Regions from separate parts of the Kitasatospora sp. NPDC092039 genome, predicted to be linked through region 3. Evidence: riboswitches for the same ligand, from Rfam matches in the RefSeq annotation. Region 3 holds a riboswitch; each other region holds the start of a gene.

Region 1 (4,512 bases), on a different contig from region 3:
CGCCACGTCGCCGCCCGGCAGGGCCGCGAACTCGACGCAGTTGCCCTGGGAGTTGCTGTGCCGGCTCTTCTGCCAGACCACCCCCCGGAGATCGGCCGCGGCCATCCCGTTGTAGGTGTCGTACGAGCCGTGCGTGTCCTGCGAGTCGTGCATAGAAATCTCCCGAAGAGCTCCGGAGTTGTCGTCCAGCGCGGCGCCCCCGGCACCGTCGGAACGAACGGGCCGGCCCCGTACCGGTCCGGCACAACGCCTCACTTGACGCGATGATAGCTGCAGTGCACGTGCATCAGCACGGGACGTTGCAGGTGCACCAGGCCTTTTACCCGCATCCGCCAACTCTTCACGGGCCTTCTTCTGACGGTACGTAAACGGACATAGCCGATGATTCACCGGGCTCGTGATAACCGGCCGTGAGCACCTCCCCGCTGAATGTTGATCTTCGAACGCCGGGAGTCGCGCACTCGTGACCCTCCGTCAAACCATTCACATGCTGTGAGACATCTCACGCACCCCGGGTGCAACGCCCGTCCCCGCGGTTCGCGTCGTGGCAACCACCGGCGGCCGTGCGGGGGTTGGGTGAAGAATGTCCGGATTGTAGGCAAAGCGCCCGGACCGGCGCCGGAGACGCACCGGGTTCGCGCGGGGTCCGCACCGTGACCGCGCGAATCCTGTCCGGCAGCCGACTGCAAGCCCGGCGGGCCGATGTCCTACGATCTCCGGCATGAGCACCGCAGCCATTCCGGGCGCGCCACTGCCCGTCCGCACTCCAGGCTCCCGTGCGCGGGGGCGCCACCGTCGTCCCGAGCGCCCCGAGATCCCGGCCGGCGCCCCGGCCCTGGTGCTCGCCGTGCCCGCGACCGCCGGGCCCGAGTCCCGCTCGGTCGTCGAGGAACTGCTCTCGATCGTCCGCACCGAGCAGAACGGCGTGCAGACCGCGGTCGGCTACCTCCCCGGGGGCGGCGCCGAGGTCGCGGGCGGCGAGGACCGCACGGTGGCCGAGCTGCTGGCCCTGGCCGCCGAGGCCGGGCTGCCGATGCCCGTCCTGGTGCCGCTGGTGCCCGGCCCGCACACCTTCCTAAGCGAGCTTCACGCGCTCGCCGCCGAGTACGGCGCCCCCATCACCGACCCGCTGGGCCCGCACCCGCTACTGGCCGAGGCCGTGCACGTCCGGCTGTCCGAGGCCGGGCTGGCCCGGGCCGACCGCGCCCGGCTGTTCGCCATCGCGACCGCCGCCGACGGCGTGGTGCTGACCACCGTCGGCGGCGAGGACGCGGCCGCCGCGGCCGGCATCACCGGTGTGCTGCTGGCCGCCCGACTGGCCGTGCCGGTCGTCGCCGCGGCGCTCGACGTGCCCGGGTCGGTGGCCGCGGCCGTCAACCACCTCAGGGACACCGGCTCGCAGCGCCCGGCGCTGGCCCCGCTGGTGATCGGCCCGGAGGCGGACTCCGAGCTGCTCGCCACCGCCGCCGAGGAGACCGGCTGCCCGTCGGCCGCGCCGCTGGGCGCCTACCCGTCGGTCGGCCAGCTGATCGCCTCCACCTACCTGGCCGCGCTGCCCGTGCCGTCCGCGGAGGACCTGGCGCGGGCCGAGGCGGAGGCCGCGGCCGCCGCCTCGGCCGAGGGGGCCCTGGAGGGCGTTCGCGGCGCCCACGCGGCCGCCGAGAAGCCCCTCGGGCAGTAGTCGACACCGCGCGCCGGTTCGCGCGCGCAGAAGGGCCCGGAACGGTTCGCGTTCCGGGCCCTTCGCATTGGCCCCCGCCGCATTGCCCGCCGGCATCGGCCCCCGCCCTGTCGGGCCGGGAATGGGATTGGCCCCTTCCGTGGCTGCCGCGGAAGGCCCCGTCCCGTACGGGGAGTCGGACGGCGATGAAGTGGAATGTCCGTTCTGGCGTCATTTGAAGGGAAATGGGGAGCGCGGCCCCGGGCACTTGAATCGAGGCCGCTCCCCCGGTCTTCGGAGCGCACTGTTCCGCGATTCGACGCTCCGTCACGTCACTTCTGAGGCGAAGCCAGTTGTCGCTTTCTGCAACGACATTGCTTGAAAACGATCATTTACGATCATGCTCGGCCGCAATTTTGGCAGTTTCCACTAAACCGTGATGTGCGTCACAGGCATTTGCGGTTGAACTTAAGTCTGATTAACGTGCTCCCCGTTCGTGACCACACGAACCCGGTCATCCGCAACGCCGAGTCCTGCCGTCGGATGTCCTGGCAGCGCGAAAACGCACCACGGCAGGAGCGGGGGAACCACAGGTAAGTCGCCCCGGACCGCTCTTCGGAACGGTCCAGGGCTAGGGGTGAAGCCGCGCTCACCGCGCGGCCGGGCAACTCCAGCCCGAATCCGACAGCTCACCTCGCAGGCGTGGGAGAGGACCGCGTCTTCATGCTGCCCACCAACGGCACCAGCCTGTCCAGCCGCACCCGCCGCGTGATCGCCGCCCTCGGCGTCGCGGGCGTCGGCCTCACCGTCCCCTGCCTCACCTCGGGCACCGCCTCCGCGGCCACCGTCGCCACCTGGGACAAGGTCGCCCAGTGCGAGAGCGGCGGCAACTGGAGCATCAACACCGGCAACGGCTTCTACGGCGGCCTCCAGTTCACCTCCAGCACCTGGTCCGCCTTCGGCGGCACCGCCTTCGCGGCGCGCGCCGACCTGGCCACCAAGGACCAGCAGATCGCCGTCGCCGAGAAGGTCCTCGCCTCGCAGGGCCCCGGCGCCTGGCCCGTCTGCTCCGTCAAGGCCGGCCTGACCAAGGGCGGCACCCCGGCCGCCGTCGACACCTCGGCGGGCTCCACCGCCGGCTCGACCACCGCCGCGCCCGCCCAGAGCGCCAAGCCGGCCGCTCCGGCCGCGAAGCCCGCCACCAAGCCCGCGCAGGCCCCGGCCGCCAAGCCCGCCGCGCCCGCTCAGGACGCTCAGGACGCCGGTGACTCCGCCGCCTCCGGCAGCCGCGGCGACTGGGCCCAGAAGCGCCAGCAGCAGGCCCAGGGCGGCGACTACACCGTGGTCGAGGGCGACTGGCTGTCCTCGATCGCCGACCGGCACAACGTGCAGGGCGGCTGGGAGCGGCTGTACGAGCTCAACCGCGGCACCCTGACCGACGGCCCTGACACCATCTACCCGGGCCAGCACCTGTCCTTCGACGGGTCGTCCGCCGACAAGTCCGGCGCGGACTTCACCTGGTTCGACCGCTCGCAGAAGTCCGGCCGGTCCGCGAACGGCGGCGCCGTGAACGCCCAGCCGACCGCCCAGTCCCAGGCCCCGGCCGCCAAGCCCGCTCCGCAGCCCCAGGCCCAGACTCCGGCTCCGGCTCCGGCTCCGGCCGCCACCGGCAGCATGGCCGCCGCGGTCTCCTTCGCCGAGTCGAAGGTCGGTCAGGCGTACGTCTATGGCGGCACCGGCAACGGCGGCTGGGACTGCTCCGGCCTGACCCAGGCCGCGCTGCGCGCCGCGGGCATCTCCGTCCCGCGCGTCGCCGCCGACCAGGCCGCCGCCAGCACCCACGTCTCGCTGGACAGCCTCCAGCCGGGCGACCTGCTGTTCTGGTCCAACAACGGCAAGGACTCCGGCGTCTACCACGTCGCGATCTACGTCGGCAACGGCAAGTACGTCGAGGCCGCGAACCCCAGCTCCGGCGTCCGCGAGCAGACCATCGCCAACTGGGCCCCGGACTTCGCCGGCCGGGTCTGAGGACGGCGAACGGCCGACAGCGTTCGGACGACGGCTGACAGATTTCAGCTGACAGATAACAGATAACAGATAACAGATTTCATCATCTGTCAGCTGTCAGTCATCGTCCGAACGCTGACCACCCGCCACCCCCGGGGAGAGTCTGGTCGCTCTCCCCGGGGGTTCCGGCGTTCCCGCCCGGACCGCCCGCCCTGCTCCCGTTCCGCGGATCCGCCGTATTCCGTGGTGGACACCTCCTCGCAACGGGCATGCTGCTGCTCTGCACCCGAGGAGGAGTCACATGGCCCAGGTCACCGTCACCCTCGACGCGAACCTCGCGATCGACGCGATGATGCTCTCCGGCACCAAGAACCCACAGGACGCCGTCGAGCTGATCCTGCGCGACTACCTGGCCCGCGGCCGCCGTACCGAGACCCGCACCGGCGAGGCCGCCGACGGACACCGGCTCACCGCCGACCGCCCGACGGCGCAGGAGGGCTGACCACCCGACGGCCGCCGAGCCGTCCGAACTCCGGCGGCCGGCCACCCCCGAACCCCGGGCGGCCGACCGCGCGCACGCCGAGGGGCCCCGGAGAGCAACCGCCCTCCGGGGCCCCTGCGTCGGCCGTGACGGCCGGGGCTCAGCGCGCGCAGGCCCCGGTGGACCCGCGCATCACCAGCTCCGGCTGGAACATGAACTCGCCGCGCTGGACGGCGTTCCCGCCGACCTCCTCCAGCAGCGCGTCCACCGCCGCCGTGGCCATCGCCTCGACCGGCTGCCGGATCGTGGTCAACGGCGGCTCGGTGAAGGCGATCAGCGGCGAGTCGTCGAAGCCGACCACCGA
Region 2 (4,512 bases), on a different contig from region 3:
GGAGTTCGCCGTGCAGCCGGTCGGCGCGGCGGCGGTGTGTGACGGACACGGCGCGGTACCGCGCGGCGGCCACGAGGGCGAGGACGGCGAGCACGCCGGTTGCCGTTACGGACCACTGAGTCATCGTCACGCGGCGAATTCTAGGGTGATGATCCTACGAAGGTGTGAACGGATCCCGCCAAGTGACCGGATCTCGTCAATATCGAGTCAATTCGGCGTCAATCGGCGCTCGTTCGACCCCGATCGCACCGCCTGACGAGGCGTCCCACCGGCCTGACCGGCCCCGGCGGCCGGCGGCGGGACCGAGCCGGTCGGCCGGATCGCGTCCTGTGATGTGTGGGGCCTGTGTGCGAGGTGTTGCGGAAGGGGCGTCGTCCGGTGCAGGGGCGCCGAGCCCCGAGGCCGGGCGGGACGGCCGGGGCGGTCAGGCGGGCCAGCCGCGCAGGCCGGCGGTGAGGGTGGCGATGAGGCGGTCGTGGGTGGTGGTGAGGTCCTCGGCGAGCTGGAAGGCGCCGGCGGTGGAGAGGGACGCGAAGCCGTGGGCGAGGGAGCGGACGGTGCGGGCGGCGTGGATCGCCTCGGCGCCGTCGAGGCCGTACTCCCGCAGGACGGCGATGATCACGCCGACCAGCCGGGCGGCCGCCCGGGTCAGGTCGTCGTCGGGCTGCGGGGCCTGGGGCAGGGCGTGGTAGCGGTGCGGGTGCTCGGTGGCGTACGCGTGGTAGGCGCGCAGGACGGCGGCGACGGCGTCGTCCCCGCTGCGTCCGACGGCCGCCTCGGCCAGCCGGTCGGCCAGGTCTCCGGTGACCCGGACGGCGATCATCCGCCGCAGTTCGGCCAGGCCGCCGCTGACGTGCTTGTACAGCGAGGGGGTGGCGACCCCGGCCCGGGCGGCGACGGAGGCCAGGGTGAGGGCCTCGGCGCCCTGCTCGTCGATGAGGGCGAGGGCGTGGTCGACGACCTGGCCGGGGGTCAGTCCTACGCGGGGCATGGGTTCGGGCTCTCCGTACGGGTGGGGTCGGGTGGCGGGCGGGGGCGGGGCTCAGCCGAGTTCGGCGAGGAACGGCAGCAGGGCGTCCGCGGTGGCCGTCGGGTTGTCGGCCATCGGGTAGTGCCCGGACCCCTCGATCATCACCTTCCGCGCGCCCAGGGCGGCGGCCTGCCGGTCGGCGACGAGTTCCGGCTTCGGGAAGTCGGGGTCCGCGCTGCCCATGACCACCAGCGCCGGGCACCGCACCGCGGCCGTCCAGCCGGCCGGCGCCGAGTCGCCGCGGACGTACCCGCGGGTGGCGGCCTTGCGGCCCGGGGTGCGCAGTGCGGCGACCAGGCCGTCCACGTACGCGTCGAAGTCGGCGGGCTTGGCGCCGGGGAAGGCCATCCGGCGCAGGTAGAAGCCCCAGGAGGCCGGCCAGTGGACGAGGGCCGCGCCCATCAGGCCCATGACGCCCCGCATCAGGGCGCCCGGCGGCGGGTTCTCGACGAAGGCGTCGAGCAGGACGATCCCGGCGACCCGCTCGGGCGCGTCCCCGGCGGCCCTGACGACGGTCGCCCCGGTGTAGGAGTTCCCGGCGAGCACGGCGCGCTCGATGCCGAGGTGGTCGAGCAGGGCGAGGACGTCGCCGGCGAGGGCGGCCGGGCCGTAGTCGTCCCAGGCGACGGAGGACTCGCCGAAGCCCCGCAGGTCCATGGTGACGACCCGGTGGCCGGCGGCGACCAGCAGCGGGCGCAGGTGCCGGTAGGCGGCCCGGCTGTCGAGCATGCCCGGCAGCAGGACGACGGGGGCGCCGTCGCCCTGCCGGGTGTCGTCGAAGGCGATCCGGCCGCCGGGAACGGTCAGGTACTGGGTGCTCGGGGTCGTGGTGCCGTTCATGGTGGTCCTCCTCGGGCCGCCGGTGCGGGGCATCGGCGGGTGCCGCCGATAGCCATAAAGCTAAGGCTAATAGCCTTAGCCGTCAAGCGGTCGGCGGACGAGTCGGCGCAGGGGGCGGTCAGACCCCCTCCACCTTGAACGGGTCGTGCTCGCTGAGCAGCTTCTCCAGCCGGGCCTGGTCCACCCGGGTCACCATCTCGTTGGACTCCTGCCGGTCCCGGATCACCTTCGCCAGCGTGAACGCGGAGGTGACGGTGTAGAGGAGGCCGATCCCCAGGAAGGCCCGGGTCCACCCGCCGACCGGCAGGTAGGCGATCCCGACCGCGAGGGCGGTTCCCGAGACGGCGAAGGAGAGGACGGCCTGGATGTAGTAGGCGGCCGTGGTGCGGCTCTGCATCGGTGTGCTCATGGCGTCAGGATGCGGCCGCCCGGTCGGACCGCACATGAGTAGGCGTACTCAGATGGAGCCGTGCATGAGGGGTCGTTCGTTGACGTCCGATCACCTGGGCGTAAGCTGCTCGGAACGGATGGCTTGGAATCAGAGCCTCCTAGGATTAACGTTTGATAACGCAGCGCGGTCGTCAACGCCGTACCCAGACGGCACCGTGCGCCGTCGCCTAATCCCGCCGACCGGCCCCCGGGCAGGTCAGGGAGCCGGGGAACCACGTTCCTTGGGGTGAATCGGCGGGGCCCCGGCCCGGCCGTAGGAGACCTTCCTGCTCCGAACCCGTCAGCTAACCCGGTAGGCGCGAAGGAAGGAAAGGAGCGCGCCTCCCGTGGCGTCGACGCACACCCCGGCACACCCCGGCTCCGCAGCCGGCACCCAGCTTCTCGACCACCCCGGCACGGACGGCCCCGAGGCCTTCGGTGCGGAGGCCTTCGGCCCGGAGGTCGAGACCAACCGCCACCGGATGCCGCGTCAGACCCGCGGAGCCTCCCCGCTGCTCGGCGTCACCGCCGTCGCCGCCACCCTGGGCGCCACCGGCTTCGCCTCGGCCACCCCGGCCGCCGCCCCCGCCGTCGAGGCCCCGGACGAGACCCCGGTCGCCCTCTCCGCCGACCCCGGCCTCGCGCTCGCCGCCCGCATCCAGCACCAGGCCGACAGCCAGCGCACCGCCGCCGAGGAGACCGCCCGGCTGCAGGCCGCGCAGGAGGCGGAGGCCAAGGCCGCCGCCAAGGAGGCCGAGGCCAAGCGCGCCGCCGAGGAGGCCGAGCGGGTCAAGGCCGCCGCCCTCACCCTCCCGGTGAAGGAGTACCGGCTCTCCGCCCACTACGGCCAGAGCGCCCGCTACTGGGCCAACCTGCACACCGGCCTGGACTTCGCCGCCGACACCGGCACCCCGGTCCACGCGCTCGGCCAGGGCACCATCACCTCGGCCGGCTGGGCCGGCTCGTACGGCTACCGGATCGTCGAGACCCTGCCCGACGGCACCGAGATCTGGTACTGCCACCTCTCCTCGATCACCAAGGGCTCCGGCAAGGTCGTCTCCGGCCAGCAGATCGGCAAGGTCGGCGCGACCGGCAACGTCACCGGCCCGCACCTGCACATGGAGGTCCGCCCCGGCGGCGGCGCCCCGGTCGACCCCGAGCCCTGGCTCGAGCAGCGCGGCCTCACCCTCTGACGCACCCGCGAAGGCCCCCGGCCCGGAGCCGCAGCTCCCGGGCCGGGGGCCTTCGCGCGCCGACTCACTCCTCGACGGGCAGCTGCGCCAGGTACGCCTCGATCTCCTCGTGGCCCGGCTCCGGCGCCAGCTCCGGGAACTCCGTCACCAGCAGCCGCGGCAGCCCCGGCACCGTCCACCCGCCGAACAGGTCGAGCGCCGCGTCGACCGCCGCCTCCTCGAACCGGCCGAAGTCCCCGGCCAGTTCGTCCGGCATCGGCCGTCCCAGCGAGGTCAGCTCGGCCAGGTTGCGGTAGCTGCGCCGCATCAGGCCCTGCTCCAGCAGCCGCCGCGCGCCGTCCGTGGCCATGCCGACCGCCAGCACCCGGCCCGGGCCCCAGCCCTGCTCGTCCGGCTCGTCCAGCCAGCCGGCCGGCACCAGCGCCCCGTACGCGGCCAGCCGCTCGTCCTCCGACAGCTCCGCGAAGCCGGCCAGCCAGTCCCGCACCGCCGCCGCGTCCGTGACGTCCACCCCGTGCGCGTGCAGCAGCAGCGCGTACAGCCGGGGCCAGGTCACCAGGTCGGCGCGGCGCAGCAGCCCGGCCGCGACCTCGCCCTGCCACTCGGCCTCCGCGTGCAGCCGCTCCTGGCGCTTGGCGTTCAGCCGCCGGGCCGCCCGCTGGTGGTCGATCAGCAGCCGGACGGCGTCGCCGTAGGCCAGCGGGTCCTCCTCGGGCGCGGGTTGGACGTACAGGTGGAGCCGCTCGTACAGCAGGTGCTCCACCGCGTCGGAGGTCAGTTCGGGCCAGCCGTCGCGCATCCTGCCCTCGCCCAGCTCCAGCAGCGCCAGCACCGCGCGCAGCGGCCCCTCGGCCACCGGCGCGCGGCCCTGCTCGGCCGCCCAGTCGAGCAGGTCGGCGGCCTTGGTGCGCGGGGCGAGCCGCAGGTCTTCGTCGTTCATAGTCCGAACGGTAGCCGCCGGGCGGGGATAGGGTCGGCAGCCATGGTCCCCGTACGACTCACCGGCCCGCGACTGGCCGT
Region 3 (4,512 bases):
GCGATCGAGGAGGGGGACCGCGGGACGCTGCGCGAGGAGCTGGGCGACGTCCTGCTGCAGGTGTTCTTCCACTCCCGGATCGCCGAGGAGCACCCGACCGAGCCGTTCACCGTCGACGACGTGGCCGGGGACATCGTCGAGAAGCTGATGTACCGGCACCCGCACGTGTTCGGGGACGCCGAGGCCGGCGGCGCCGCCGAGGTGGAGGCGAACTGGGAGCAGCTGAAGGCGGCCGAGAAGGCGGACCGCGAGTCGGTGCTGGACGGCGTGCCGGCCGGACTGCCCGCGCTGGCGTACGCGGCGAAGCTGGTGTCCCGGGTGCGCCGGGCGGGCTTCACCGGGGTGCCGGACGAGCCGTACGAGCTGCCGGCCGAGCTGACCGCCGACTCGGCGGGCCGGCTGCTGCTCGCGGTGGCGCAGCGGGCGCACGACGCCGGGGTGGACGTGGACGCGGCGCTGCGGTCGGCCGCGCGCGGTTACCGGGACGCGGTGCGCGCGGCCGAGGGCCTCGGGCCGGCCGGGGAGCCGGGCGGGGAGTAGCGGTTCAGGCCGCCGTGGCGGCGGGCTCGGGGCGCCGCTGCGGCGGGACGAGCTCGCCGATGGCCTCGCCGACGAGGACGACCAGTTCGGCGAGCCGCTCCAGGTCGAGGTGGGCGGGCAGTTCGGCCAGCGAGATGATCCGCTCCCCGCCCGGGCCGGCCACGGCGAACAGGTCGATCGGTCCGAGGTGCTTCTCGGCGGTGTCCACGAGGGCGGCGACGTCGCTGGGGCGGCGGATGTCGCCGCAGACGCCGACGACGGGGCAGCCCGGCCGGTCGAGTTCGGCCGCGAGGTCCTCGGCGATGCCGACGTGCTGGTCGGCGATCAGCATGCCGACGGTGCCGGCCGCGGCGAACCGGCGGGCGAGGCCCGCGCCCGACCCGCCGTCGAGGACCGCGACGACGACGACTGACCCGCTGACCCGCATGGCCTGCTCCTCCCTGTGGGCGACACCGCACCGGCGCCCACGCGTACTGCGGAGGATCGTAGGCACGTCCCGACCCCCCGCAACAGGGATTACCCCTCAGGTGACCAGACTCACGCCCGCCCCGCGGCCAAGAGTCGGCCAAGAGCTGTCCACGGACCGGCCACGGACCGTCCGGGCACCGGCAACGCGGCGGCAACCGACCGGCTACGGACCGTCCGGGCACCGGCAACGCGGCGGTCACCGACCGGCCACCGGCCGTCGGGCGCGCCGGAGGCGGTCCGGAGGAGGGAGGGCGGTCCCGTCGCACCGGATACGGTCGGTCCATGCCAGCTCAGCCCCACCCCGCCCGGCCCGCCGCCGCGCCGTCCGACGCCCCCGCCCCGCAGCTGTTCACCTGGGAGTTCGCCGCCGACCCGTACCCCGCCTACGCCTGGCTGCGCGAGCACGCCCCGGTGCACCGCACCACGCTGCCGAGCGGCGTCGAGGCCTGGCTGGTGACCCGGTACGCGGACGCCCGGCAGGCGCTCGCGGACGGCCGGCTGTCGAAGAACCCGGCGCACCACAGCGAGCAGGCGCACCGCACCGGCCGGGTGGGCATCCCCGGGGAGCGGCAGGCGGACCTGATGACCCACCTGCTGAACATCGACCCGCCGGACCACACCCGGCTGCGCCGGCTGGTGTCGAAGGCGTTCACCCCGCGCCGGGTGGCCGAGTTCGAGCCGCGGGTGCAGCAGCTCACCGACCGGCTGATCGACGGCTTCGCGCAGCGCGGTTCGGCGGACCTGATCCACGAGTTCGCCTTCCCGCTCCCCATCTACGCGATCTGCGACATGCTCGGGGTGCCGTCCGAGGACCAGGACGACTTCCGCGACTGGGCCGGCATGATGATCCGGCACGGGGGCGGCCAACGCGGCGGCGTGGGGCGGGCGGTGAAGCGGATGCGGGCGTACCTGCTGGAGCTGATCCACCGCAAGCGGGCGGACCTCGGGGACGACCTGATCTCCGGTCTGATCCGGGCCGGTGACCACGGCGAGCACCTGACCGAGAACGAGGCCGCGGCGATGGCCTTCATCCTGCTGTTCGCGGGCTTCGAGACCACCGTGAACCTGATCGGCAACGGTACGTACGCGCTGCTGCGCAACCCGGAGCAGCGCCGGCTGCTGCAGGAGTCGGTGGCGCGCGGGGAGAGCGCGCTGCTGGAGACCGGGATCGAGGAACTCCTGCGCTACGACGGACCGGTGGAGCTGGCGACCTGGCGGTTCGCGACCCGCCCGCTGGCCATCGGCGGGGTGGACATCCCGGTCGGCGACCCGGTGCTGGTGGTGCTGGCGGCGGCGGACCGCGACCCGGCCCGGTTCGCGGCCGAGAACACCCTGGACCTGGCCCGGACGGACAACCCCCACCTGGGCTTCGGGCACGGCATCCACTACTGCATCGGCGCCCCGCTCGCCCGGCTGGAGGGGCGTGCCGCGCTGGCCACGCTGCTCTCCCGGCTGCCGGACCTGCGGCTCGCGGGAAGCCCGGAGGACCTGCGCTGGCGCGGCGGCCTGATCATGCGTGGGCTGCGCGAACTGCCGGTGGAATTCAGCCCGGAGAGCCGCTCCCCGCACACCCCTCCGCAGGCCACGTCCGGGCCCGCGACAGGCTGAGACCGCGCTGGCGGAGGTCGCCGAACGCTCGCCGACGGGGGTGTGAACACCCATCAATCCGGACATAACGCCGCCGTTGGTAGGCGATCGGATACGGGCCGTAATTGTCGTGTGATATCTGCGATATGAGCTTGTGATTGGTCTGATGATCTGTCTACTCTCCCTGGAGTTCGCAGCTGCGGACCTCGTGCGCGGAACGCCGAATCCTGCCCGCCGCGCCACGGGAAACCGACCAGACCCTGGGCAGGGGCGGGGGAACCAGGTTTGTTGCCGTCTCCCACGGCTTGGGGTGAAGCCGCCCGAGCGGGATCGTTCCCGCGTACGGCGGCCGGGCCACCTCCCGGTCCGAACCCGACAGCTCACCTCGCAGGCGTGCGGAGAGGGACCTCTTCATGCTGTTCGTTGGAACTGGCCGCCACCGTCGTCGCACCCAGACCGAGAAGGCCATCGCCGTCGCCGGTGTGGCCGGCGTCGGACTCGCGATGCCGCTCCTCACCGCCACCGGCGCCTCCGCCGCCCCGGCCTCCACCTGGGACTCCGTCGCCCAGTGCGAGAGCGGCGGCAACTGGAGCATCAACACCGGCAACGGCTTCTACGGCGGCCTCCAGTTCACCTCCAGCACCTGGAAGGCGTACGGCGGCACCGCCTACGCGGCGCAGGCCAACCAGGCCAGCAAGGCCCAGCAGATCTCGGTCGCCGAGAAGGTCCTGGCCTCGCAGGGCCCGGGCGCCTGGCCGGTCTGCTCCCAGAAGGCCGGTCTGACCAAGGGCGGCGCCCCGGCCGTGGTCGACACCGCCTCGGACGCCAAGCCGCAGTCCGCCGCCAAGCAGCAGGCCCCGAAGCAGCAGGCCCCGAAGCCCGCCGCCAAGCCGGCCGAGAAGCCGGTCGCGCAGAAGCCGGTGCAGAAGCCCGCCGCGCAGCCGGTCCAGCAGGCCGCCCCGCAGCAGCAGGCGCAGGCTCCGGGCTTCTCCGGCCACGCCGGCTGGGACGCCGACGCCAAGGTGTACTGGTACCAGAACAACGGCGCCTGGTACTGGACCAGCCACCAGAGCGTCTACCAGCAGTACGCCGGCCAGGCCGCCGCCCAGCCGCAGTACGCCCCGCAGGCCGCCCAGTCGGCCCCGCAGGCCACCGGCCACGACTACACCGTGCGCGCCGGTGACACCCTGTCGACCATCGCCGCCGCCCAGGGCGTGTCCGGCGGCTGGCACGCGCTGTACGAGCAGAACCACGCCACCGTCGGCGGCGACCCGAACCTGATCATGCCCGGCCAGGTGCTGCACCTCGGCTGAGCCGTCGGGCCCGGTGACGACGCCCGTCGGCGCCCGACGCCGACACCGTTCCACCCCGCCGTCCGAAGGGGACCGGTCCTACCGGTCCCCTTCGTCCGTATTCGCCCGCTCCGGTGGGACAAGCTGGGACAAGCAGGTGAACTACCGGTGCGTAGCGGGGCCACACGCTGAGACGGGACCGAGGCGGACGTGGCCCCGGGAGCCCGGGCGGTTAGGCTCTGGTCGTAACGACTCCGCAATCGTCCTGCTGACAGCACCACCGTCAGACCGGACCCTGCTTCCGCAAGGAGATGCCTCGTGCCGTCCATCGATGTCGTCGTAGCCCGTGAGATCCTCGACTCCCGCGGCAACCCCACGGTCGAGGTCGAGGTCGGCCTCGACGACGGCAGCACGGGTCGTGCCGCTGTCCCGTCGGGTGCCTCCACCGGTGCCTTCGAGGCCCTGGAGCTGCGCGACGGCGACAAGAACCGCTACTTCGGCAAGGGCGTCGAGAAGGCCGTCCTGGCCGTCATCGAGCAGATCGGCCCGGAGCTGGTCGGCTACGACGCCACCGAGCAGCGCCTGATCGACCAGGCCATGCTGGACCTGGACGCCACCCCGGACA
Region 4 (4,512 bases), on a different contig from region 3:
CGAGGGCGTGCGCCGACGCGTGGTCGGGCTCGCCTCGGACGCGCTCGGCGGGCTGCCGGCGGCCGAACTCCCGCAGAGCCTGCGTCAGTACGTCAAGTTCACCCCGGCGCGACGGGCCAAGTACGCGGCCACCGCGCTGGCGGCGGCGCTGGAGGCGGAGCCGGCCTTCCGGGTGCGGATAGCGGAGCGGCTGCGCCTGGGGCAGCCGGACCTGGTGAAGGCGCTGGAGTCGGGCAGCGTCCCGAGCGCCGCCGATCCGATGGACGTCGCGGCCGCCGCCTACCTGGTGCGTTCGGCGGGCTGGAGCCGGCTGGTGGCCGAGGCCGGCGAGGAGGCCGAGCGGGCCGGTGCCGAGGACGCGGCCGCGGAGGCGGCCCGGCTGGTGGAGAAGCTGCAGGCCGAGCTGGCCGAGGTGCGGGCCGCCGCGCGGGCGGACCTGGACCGGCAGCGGGCCGAGTCCGACGGCGTCCGCAAGGAGGCCGAGTCGCTGCGCAAGAAGGTGCGGTCGCTGGAGAGCGACACCCGCCGGGCGCAGGCCGAGACCCGTCGGGTGGCCGGCGAGCTGGAGGCCCTGCGGGCGCAGGCCGCGGCCGAGCGCGGGGCGGCCGAGACCGAGGCGCGCCGGCTGCGGCACCGGGTCTCCGAGCTGGAGAACGCGGCCGAGCAGGGCCGCCGGTCGGCCCGCGAGGGGCGCAGTGTCGAGGACATGCGGCTGCGGCTGCTGCTGGACACCGTGCTGCAGTCGGCGCAGGGGCTCCAGCGGGAGCTGGCGCTGCCGGTCTCCCAGATCCGCCCGGCGGACCTGGTGGAGGCGGTGGTGCCGGGGGCGGCCTCGCCGCACGACGTGGCCCGGCGCGGGCTGGCCGAGGACGATCCGGCGCTGCTGGACCAGCTGCTGGCGATCCCCCAGGTGCACCTGGTGGTGGACGGCTACAACGTGACCAAGACCGGCTATCCGGCGCTGCCGCTGGAGCAGCAGCGGATCCGGCTGCTGGGCGGTCTGGCGATGCTGGCCCAGCGCACCCAGGCGGAGGTCACCTGCGTGTTCGACGGGCAGGACCTGGACGTCCCGGTGATCATGGCGCCGCCGCGCGGGGTCCGGGTGCGGTTCAGCCGGACCGGGGAGACGGCCGACGAGCTGATCCGCCGTCTGGTGCGGGCCGAGCCGCAGGGCCGCCCGGTGGTGGTGGTGTCCACCGACCGGGAGGTCGCGGAGGGCGTGCGGAAGGCGGGCGCGCGCCCGGTGGCGTCGGTGCTGCTGCTGAACCGGCTGGCCCGGCCCTGACCTGGGCCGGACCGCATGACGGCTGGTCAGCGGCTCGTCCGGAGCGTTGTGCGGGTCCCGTGAAGTCAGCGTGGGGACCGGGGTTCACGCCATCGGGGGAGTAGCAAAACGGGTAGATCTTCACTAGGGTCTGGCGTCAAACCTATTTTCCGGAATCTCATCCCATCAGGTGAGCCCGTAGGAAGAAGGAGCCGGTCCCTTTGGCCTCCCACCGCCGTCCCAAGCAGCCGAGCCGCGCACGGGTCTCCGTGCTCACCGCTGCCGCTGCGACCGCGGTCGCGCTCTCCGCCCAGGTGGCCGCGCACGCCGCGCCGCAGCCGGACAAGACGGACGTCAAGGCGCAGATCGACCAGCTCCAGGAGGAGCAGGAGCAGGCGGCGGAGAAGTACAACGGCGCCAAGGAGCGGGCGGACCAGCTGCGCAAGCAGGCCGACCAGCTGCAGGACCAGGTGGCCCGCGGCCAGGAGCAGATGACCCAGCTCCAGGGCGGCCTCGCCGAGGTGGCGGGCGAGCAGTACCGCGCCGGCGGCATCGACCCGTCCGTCCAGCTGATGCTCTCCTCCGACCCGTCCGGCTACCTGGAGAAGGCCTCGACCGTCCAGCAGGCCAGCACCAGCCAGGCCGAGGCGCTCAAGGGGCTGCTGGAGCAGCAGCGCCGGCTGGACCAGCAGAAGGCCGAGGCGGCCGCCGTGCTCGCCTCGCTGGACAGCACCACCAAGGACCTCAACCAGGCCAAGGCGGACGTCAACACCAAGCTGAAGGCCGCCCAGGACCTGCTGAACTCGCTGAGCGCCGCCGACCGCGCCGCGCTGCGGGCCCAGCAGGCGCAGGACGACCGCGCCTCGCGCGGCAACGCGCGGGTGGACCTCGGCAGCCTGCCGCCGGCCAGCGGCTACGCGGGGGCGGCGGTGGCCAAGGCGATGAGCAAGCAGGGCTCGCCGTACGTGTGGGGCGCCACCGGATCGACCACCTTCGACTGCTCGGGCCTGATGGTCTGGGCGTACGGGCAGGCCGGCGTCTCGCTGCCGCGCACCTCGCAGGAGCAGGGGCACTACGGCACCCGGGTGCCGTCGCTGGACCAGGCCCAGCCGGGCGACCTGGTGATCTACGGCCCGAGCATGTACCACGTCGGGATGTACATCGGGAACGGCATGGTGGTCCACGCGCCGCACACCGGTGACGTGGTGAAGGTGATGAAGGCCGACGCGATGCCGATCAACACCATCCGCCGGGTCTGACGGACCGACACGCCCGGGACGCCCGTTCGGGAGCTGTGAAGAGCGCCACCTCCGTCGCGGGGGTGGCGTTCGGCTTTTCCGCCTTTTGGGGCCGCCTGCTGAGAACCGATCAGCCTTGCGTGCACCATTGGTCACCATCGGTCATTTTCACAAGGGAACTTGGGCAATCTTCCGTCTTTTTTCTGACAAGGATTTGAACGGATCACGGTTCAGTTACTAGGGTCATGCTCCGAACCACCGCACTGTCGATCGCCCAGCCAGGGTGGCGGCGGTGGTTACCGCCGAGTTCGCGAGGCAGCGGGGCAGGTCGAAGCGACTGCCCGACAGGGGAGCCCAGTGACTGGGGGCGCTGCGGAGCGGAGCCGGGGAACCACGTTCCTCCGGGGTGAATCGGCGCCAGGTCGGCCGAACGGCCGTGAGGCGTCGTAGGGCATGCTTCCGGCCCGAACCCGTCAGCTCACCCGGTAGGCGGACGTAGGAAGAAGGAGCCCGCCTTCGTGGCGTCCCATCGTCGTCCCAAGCCCGCCGGCCGCGCCCGCGTCTCCATCCTGACCGGAGTCGCCGCCGCAGCCGTCGCCCTCTCCGCGCAGTCCGGCGCCCACGCCGACCCGCAGCCGACCAAGGACCAGGTCAAGGAGCAGGTCGACCAGCTCAACGAGCAGGCCGAGGTCGCGACCGAGAACTACAACGCCGCCCAGGCCAAGCAGCAGGAGCTGGAGAAGCAGGTCTCCGGCCTGCAGGACCAGGTGGCCCGTCAGCAGGCGCAGGTCACCGAGCTCCAGGGCGGCCTGGCCGAGATCGCCGGCGAGCAGTACCGCAACGGGGGGATATCCCCGACCGTCCAGCTGATGTTCTCCTCCAGCCCGGACAGCTTCCTCAGCCAGGCCGACGCGCTGAACCAGGCCGGTGCCACCCAGAAGGGCCAGCTGAAGGAGCTCCAGGAGCAGCAGCGCAAGCTCGACCAGGACCGCAACGAGGCCCAGGGCAAGCTCGCCGAGCTGGAGTCGACCACCCAGCAGCTGAAGACCGCCAAGGTGGAGGTCCAGGGCAAGCTGAAGGCCGCCCAGGACCTGCTCAACACCCTGACCGAGCAGGAGCGCCAGGCGCTGCGCCAGGCCGAGGAGAAGGCCGCGGCCGACGCCAAGGCCAAGGCCGACGCGGCCGCCCAGGCGCAGGCGCAGGCCGACCGCGCCTCGCGGGACAACACCCGCGGCGACCTCTCCGCCCCCACGAGCACCGCCCCGACCACCACCGCTCCGGTGAAGGTGGCCCCGGGTAGCTCGCGCGGTGCCGCGGCCCTCGCGGCCGCCGCCTCCAAGGTCGGCAGCCCGTACGTCTGGGGTGCCACCGGCCCGAGCTCCTTCGACTGCTCCGGCCTGATGGTCTGGGCGTTCAACCAGGCCGACGTGTCGCTGCCGCGCACCTCGCAGGCGCAGGCCTCGGCCGGCACCCGGATCGGTACGGACCTCTCCCAGGCCCAGCCCGGCGACCTGCTGATCTTCTACAGCGACGCCCACCACGTCGGCATCTACGCCGGCAACGGCCAGGTGCTGCACGCCCCCCGGACGGGTACCAACGTGCGCTACGAGGCGGTCACCAACATGCCGCTGACCGGCATCGTGCGGGTCTGATCCCCGCTCGGCCGCTTCCGGGCCCGGCTTCCCCCAGGGGAGGCCGGGCCTGCGGCTTTTCCGGCGCGTCGATCTGATGTCCGATTACGGGTCGAATATTCGGGTTCGTAAGGGTTTGGACTCGCTTGCCCGGACTCGCTAACGTCTGCCACCGGACTCCCGCTCGACGGCCGCCCGTCCCGGTGCGGCGGCGGGGGCCGCGCCGCAGGATTGGAGCCCCCGCCGCCATGTCCGTGCACCGCCGTTCCCAACTGCTCGCCCGGGCGCTGGTGCTGACCACGGCCGCCGCCACCGCGCTGGGCGTCGCCGCCGGAGGTCGCGCCCAGGCCGCCCCCGGCAGCCCGGACCCGGCCGACCG

What was found. Region 3 has a riboswitch for cyclic di-AMP ahead of ACIQI7_RS25915 (transglycosylase family protein). Riboswitches for the same ligand answer to the same signal wherever they lie in the genome.
Region 1: linked by a shared signal. The riboswitch ahead of ACIQI7_RS24400 (transglycosylase family protein) and the one ahead of ACIQI7_RS25915 (transglycosylase family protein) in region 3 are both predicted to bind cyclic di-AMP.
Region 2: linked by a shared signal. The riboswitch ahead of ACIQI7_RS09470 (M23 family metallopeptidase) and the one ahead of ACIQI7_RS25915 (transglycosylase family protein) in region 3 are both predicted to bind cyclic di-AMP.
Region 4: linked by a shared signal. The riboswitch ahead of ACIQI7_RS10095 (NlpC/P60 family protein) and the one ahead of ACIQI7_RS25915 (transglycosylase family protein) in region 3 are both predicted to bind cyclic di-AMP.

Annotation. Positions count from the first base shown of each region.
Region 1 is NZ_JBIVSD010000013.1:14,091-18,602, forward strand. It holds gene ACIQI7_RS24390 (DUF397 domain-containing protein) at 1-153, opposite strand, end outside; gene ACIQI7_RS24395 (hypothetical protein) at 722-1,681, shown strand; cyclic di-AMP (ydaO/yuaA leader) riboswitch at 2,175-2,376, shown strand; gene ACIQI7_RS24400 (transglycosylase family protein) at 2,363-3,688, shown strand; gene ACIQI7_RS24405 (hypothetical protein) at 3,969-4,169, shown strand; gene ACIQI7_RS24410 (LacI family DNA-binding transcriptional regulator) at 4,309-4,512, opposite strand, start outside.
Region 2 is NZ_JBIVSD010000003.1:671,930-676,441, forward strand. It holds gene ACIQI7_RS09450 (sensor histidine kinase) at 1-124, opposite strand, end outside; gene ACIQI7_RS09455 (TetR/AcrR family transcriptional regulator) at 425-991, opposite strand; gene ACIQI7_RS09460 (alpha/beta fold hydrolase) at 1,043-1,870, opposite strand; gene ACIQI7_RS09465 (YiaA/YiaB family inner membrane protein) at 1,989-2,279, opposite strand; cyclic di-AMP (ydaO/yuaA leader) riboswitch at 2,475-2,633, shown strand; gene ACIQI7_RS09470 (M23 family metallopeptidase) at 2,647-3,492, shown strand; gene ACIQI7_RS09475 (hypothetical protein) at 3,557-4,432, opposite strand; gene ACIQI7_RS09480 (GNAT family N-acetyltransferase) at 4,475-4,512, shown strand, end outside.
Region 3 is NZ_JBIVSD010000014.1:111,079-115,590, forward strand. It holds gene ACIQI7_RS25900 (MazG family protein) at 1-540, shown strand, start outside; gene ACIQI7_RS25905 (SDR family NAD(P)-dependent oxidoreductase) at 545-967, opposite strand; gene ACIQI7_RS25910 (cytochrome P450) at 1,291-2,616, shown strand; cyclic di-AMP (ydaO/yuaA leader) riboswitch at 2,837-3,003, shown strand; gene ACIQI7_RS25915 (transglycosylase family protein) at 3,009-3,908, shown strand; gene eno (phosphopyruvate hydratase) at 4,206-4,512, shown strand, end outside.
Region 4 is NZ_JBIVSD010000004.1:114,755-119,266, reverse strand. It holds gene ACIQI7_RS10105 (NYN domain-containing protein) at 1-1,285, shown strand, start outside; gene ACIQI7_RS10100 (NlpC/P60 family protein) at 1,486-2,523, shown strand; cyclic di-AMP (ydaO/yuaA leader) riboswitch at 2,861-3,010, shown strand; gene ACIQI7_RS10095 (NlpC/P60 family protein) at 3,021-4,154, shown strand; gene ACIQI7_RS10090 (NlpC/P60 family protein) at 4,382-4,512, shown strand, end outside.